One region of the Enterobacter hormaechei subsp. xiangfangensis genome, then DNA from elsewhere that is predicted to be linked to it. Evidence: predicted binding sites of a transcription regulator. Region 1 holds the regulator's gene; the other holds the start of a gene.
What was found. Region 1 encodes LexA, which represses DNA repair genes until DNA is damaged. Its sites were predicted from a motif close to TNCTGTATGTACATACAGNA; they were not measured.

Region 1 (2,406 bases):
AAACATCACCGACACCGGCACCATCTGCACGTCCAGATCGGGGTTGCTGCGGTGCAGATCGAGGTAATCATGGAACAGCTTAATGGACTCTTCTTTCGGCGTGTAATAGGTGAACACGCGCGGCCCGCCATGGATGAACACGTAGCGTGGCAGCAGCGTACCGTCGACTTCCAGCGGTTCAAGTGGGTCAGGTAAATCGTGCGCCAGACATTGAGCGCGAAGCGTCAGCAGGTCTGCCTTCGAGTTATAAGGCAAAACGTACATAATAGGGCGCGACGTATCGAGCCCTAATTCCAGCGCAGGTTCTGCTGGGATAGACTTACTTTTTACCAGGACGCTTAATGGTAAATTAAGTAATTTGTAGTAAATTCGTGGCCAGCCGGACATAAACGATGTAAAGCCTCTGGTTAATAATGCAATTGCGGCGCAAGGATAACAGAAAGCGCGCAAAATTTCTGTTGTTACCCGTCATACTTCAGGTTGCAGCAAAACGCGCTGCGGCTTTAGTTACAGACGCTATTTATCATAAAAGGTTCTTTTAATGGCCAATAATACCACTGGGTTAACTCGAATCATTAAAGCTGCCGGTTATTCATGGAAAGGTTTCCGCGCTGCATGGGTTAATGAAGCCGCTTTCCGCCAGGAGGCGGTTGCTGCAATCGTTGCCGTTGTCATCGCCTGCTTCCTTGATGTTGATGCTATCACCCGCGTACTGCTCATCGGATCTGTCTTTCTGGTGATGATAGTGGAAATTCTTAATAGCGCTATTGAGGCCGTTGTTGACCGAATCGGGTCGGAATTCCATGAATTGTCTGGCCGGGCGAAAGACATGGGTTCCGCTGCCGTACTGCTGGCGATTATCACTGCGGCGATCACCTGGGTCACGCTGCTTTGGTCGCATTTCCGATGAGCCTCGAGGAATAATTAAGTCCCTGGTTTTTTGTGCAGTTTTTGGTTCCAAAATCGCCTTTGACTGTATATACTCACAGCATAACTGTATATACACCCAGGGGGCGGTATGAAAGCGTTAACGACCAGGCAGCAAGAGGTGTTTGATCTCATTCGGGATCATATCGGCCAGACGGGTATGCCACCCACGCGTGCAGAAATTGCGCAGCGTCTGGGCTTCCGTTCTCCTAATGCTGCCGAAGAGCACCTTAAAGCGCTGGCGCGTAAGGGCGTGATTGAGATTGTTTCCGGCGCCTCACGCGGTATTCGTCTGCTGGTGGAAGAAGAGAGCGGTATTCCGCTGGTGGGTCGCGTAGCGGCAGGTGAACCTCTGCTGGCGCAGCAGCACATCGAAGGGCACTATCAGGTTGATCCAGGCATGTTCAAGCCGAGCGCCGATTTCCTGCTGCGCGTTAGCGGAATGTCCATGAAAGATATCGGTATTCTGGATGGCGATCTGCTGGCGGTACACAAAACGCAGGACGTGCGTAACGGGCAAGTCGTGGTGGCGCGCATTGATGATGAAGTGACGGTTAAGCGCCTGAAGAAACAAGGCAATACCGTGCAGCTTCTGCCTGAAAACAATGAATTCTCCCCGATTGTGGTGGATCTCCGCGAGCAGAGCTTCTCTATTGAAGGACTGGCGGTCGGCGTTATCCGCAACGGTGAATGGCTGTAATCTCTTCCTGACAGGCTGTAGTTCCTCTACAGCCTGGCCTGTTTTCTGATTCCGGTAATTTCCATGGCATTGCTAACTTCTGCCGATAAGGCGTTGTGGCGTCTTGCGCTACCGATGATTTTTTCCAATATTACCGTTCCTCTGCTTGGGCTGGTGGATACGGCGGTTATCGGGCATCTCGATTCGCCGATTTATCTCGGCGGCGTCGCGATCGGCGCAACGGCGACCAGCTTTCTCTTTATGCTGCTGCTTTTTCTGCGCATGAGTACGACGGGCCTGACGGCCCAGGCGTATGGTGCAAAAGATCCCCTGCGTCTGGCGCGTGCGCTGGTTCAGCCGCTCATTCTGGCGTTCGGTGCTGGCGCGTTAATCGTTCTGTTGCGTACGCCGCTGATTGATTTTGCGCTCCATATTGTGGGCGGCAGCGATGCCGTACTGGAACAGGCCCGGCGGTTCCTCGAAATTCGCTGGCTCAGCGCGCCCGCTTCACTGGCAAACCTGGTCCTGCTGGGCTGGCTGTTGGGCGTGCAGTACGCCCGCGCGCCGGTGATCCTGCTGGTGGTAGGCAACCTGCTTAACATTATGCTCGATCTGTGGCTGGTGATGGGGCTGCACATGAACGTCCGGGGCGCGGCGCTGGCCACGGCGATTGCCGAGTACGGTACGCTGCTAATTGGTTTGGGAATGGTCTGGCGCGTACTGGCGATGCGCGGTATCACCCTGGATCTGCTGAAATCGGCCTGGCGCGGCAACATTCGTAAGCTGCTGGCGCTTAATCG
Region 2 (2,406 bases), 1.2 Mb from region 1:
GATGAATAACGGGTACAGGCTCTGAACAGTGATGTGCACAGGGTCCAGGCAGGAGTAGGGAAGGAATACAGAGAGACAATAATAATGGTAGATAGCAAGAAGCGCCCTGGCAAAGATCTCGACCGTATCGATCGTAACATTCTTAATGAATTGCAAAAGGATGGGCGTATTTCCAACGTCGAGCTTTCAAAACGTGTGGGACTTTCCCCGACGCCGTGCCTTGAGCGTGTGCGCCGACTGGAAAGACAGGGTTTTATTCAGGGCTATACGGCTCTGCTGAACCCGCATTATCTGGATGCCTCACTTCTGGTATTTGTTGAGATTACTCTGAATCGTGGTGCACCAGATGTGTTTGAGCAATTTAACGCCGCTGTACAAAAACTTGAAGAAATTCAAGAGTGTCATCTGGTTTCCGGTGATTTTGACTACCTGTTAAAAACCCGTGTGCCTGATATGTCCGCCTACCGTAAGCTGCTGGGGGAAACCCTGCTGCGTCTGCCAGGCGTGAACGACACCCGTACTTATGTGGTGATGGAAGAGGTCAAACAGAGCAATCGTCTGGTTATTAAGACGCGCTAACACGGAACAGGTGCAAAATCAGTGTAGTTTGATTACACTCCTGTTAATCCATACAGCAACAGTGCCGGGGAGTCCCGGCGCTGTTGTCCGTTTTAGCACACAGGCAGGACATGCCTGATACCTGGAGAGCCTTTCTTGAGCCAGGAATACACTGAAGACAAAGAAGTCACATTATCTAAGCTAAGCAGCGGACGTCGTCTCCTTGAGGCGTTACTGATTGTTATTGCCCTTTTTGCCGTCTGGCTGATGGCTGCCTTACTCAGTTTCAACCCCTCAGATCCCAGCTGGTCGCAAACCGCATGGCATGAGCCTATCCATAATTTGGGTGGCGTTCCCGGCGCCTGGCTTGCGGACACGCTCTTCTTCATTTTCGGTGTGATGGCCTATACCCTTCCCGTCATCATTATTGGCGGATGCTGGTTTGCCTGGCGTCATCGACAGAACGACGACTACATCGATTATTTTGCCGTTTCGCTGCGCCTGATTGGCGCCCTGGCGCTGATCCTCACCTCCTGCGGACTGGCGGCGATCAATGCCGATGACATCTGGTATTTCGCCTCCGGCGGTGTGATTGGCAGCCTGTTGAGCTCCGCGCTGCAACCGATGCTTCACAGCAGCGGCGGCACGCTGGCGCTGCTCTGCATCTGGGCGGCGGGCCTGACGCTGTTTACCGGCTGGTCCTGGGTGAGCATTGCCGAAAAAATCGGCAGCTTTATTCTGACTCTGCTGACGTTTGCCAGCAATCGTACCCGTCGTGATGATACGTGGGTCGATGAAGACGAATATGAAGATGAATACGAAGAGGAAGACGAGGCACCTGTGCAGCGTCGTGAATCCCGCCGTGCCCGTATTCTGCGCGGTGCTCTGGCACGCCGCCAGCGCGTTGCTGAAAAATTCGCTAACCCGTTAGGCCGTAAAACGGATGCCGCGCTTTTCTCCGGCAAACGTATGGATGAAGACGAGCAGATTGAGTATCGCGGTGCGGCCGTCGATCCTGATGATGTGTTGTTCTCTGGTCATCGAGCTACGCCGGGTGAGTATGACGAATACGATCCGCTGTTGCATGGTCATTCCGTGACTGAACCGGTAGCCGCTGCTGCCGCCGCAACGACGGCTGCGCAGGCCCATGTTGCGCCTGTTGAAGCCGTGATGCCGTCCTCGCCTGTTCCGGCACCGGAGTCCGCGATCCAGCAACCGCAGGTGGACTGGCAGGCTGCGCCAGGCGTCCATACGCCTGAACCGACCATTGCGCCGGAGCCTGAAAGCTATATTCCTGTGCAGCAGGAACAGTGTCAGCAATCGTATCAGCCGTCTGAGCCTGCCAGCGAGCCGCAACAGCCGTATCAGGCTTATACGCCCGAACCCGCTGTGCCTGAACAGCCATATGTTGCGCCGGTGTCTGAACCCGAAGTGGTGGAGGAAGCGAAGCCATCACGTCCGCCATTGTACTATTTTGAAGAAGTGGAAGAGCGCCGTGCCCGTGAGCGCGAGCAGCTTGCCGCCTGGTATCAGCCCGTGCCCGAGCCGGTACAGGAGCCTGTTGCAAAAGCGCCTCCTGTAAGCGTTCCACCTGTAGATCCTACGCCAGCCGTTGCGTCGGGTGCTGAAGCCGTGAAGCAGGCAACGGCAGCCGCTGCCGCGTCCGCTCCGCTATTCAGCCCGGCAACCGACAGCGCCCCGCGCCCTCAGGTTAAAGAGGGCATTGGTCCACAGCTGCCGCGCCCTAACCGCGTGCGCGTGCCGACTCGCCGGGAGCTGGCCTCTTATGGCATTAAACTGCCTTCCCAGCGTATGGCGGAAGAGAAAGCGCGTGGTTCTGACTACGAA

Region 2: BFV63_RS07370 (DNA translocase FtsK 4TM domain-containing protein) is a predicted target of LexA. The motif match lies at 618-637, and genes of this name have one in related genera.

Annotation. Positions count from the first base shown of each region.
Region 1 is NZ_CP017183.1:314,833-317,238, forward strand. Features, by position in the region: gene plsB (glycerol-3-phosphate 1-O-acyltransferase PlsB) at 1-387, opposite strand, end outside; gene BFV63_RS01510 (diacylglycerol kinase) at 542-910, shown strand; gene lexA (transcriptional repressor LexA) at 1,019-1,627, shown strand; gene dinF (MATE family efflux transporter DinF) at 1,691-2,406, shown strand, end outside.
Region 2 is NZ_CP017183.1:1,563,430-1,565,835, forward strand. Features, by position in the region: gene lrp (leucine-responsive transcriptional regulator Lrp) at 85-579, shown strand; gene BFV63_RS07370 (DNA translocase FtsK 4TM domain-containing protein) at 715-2,406, shown strand, end outside.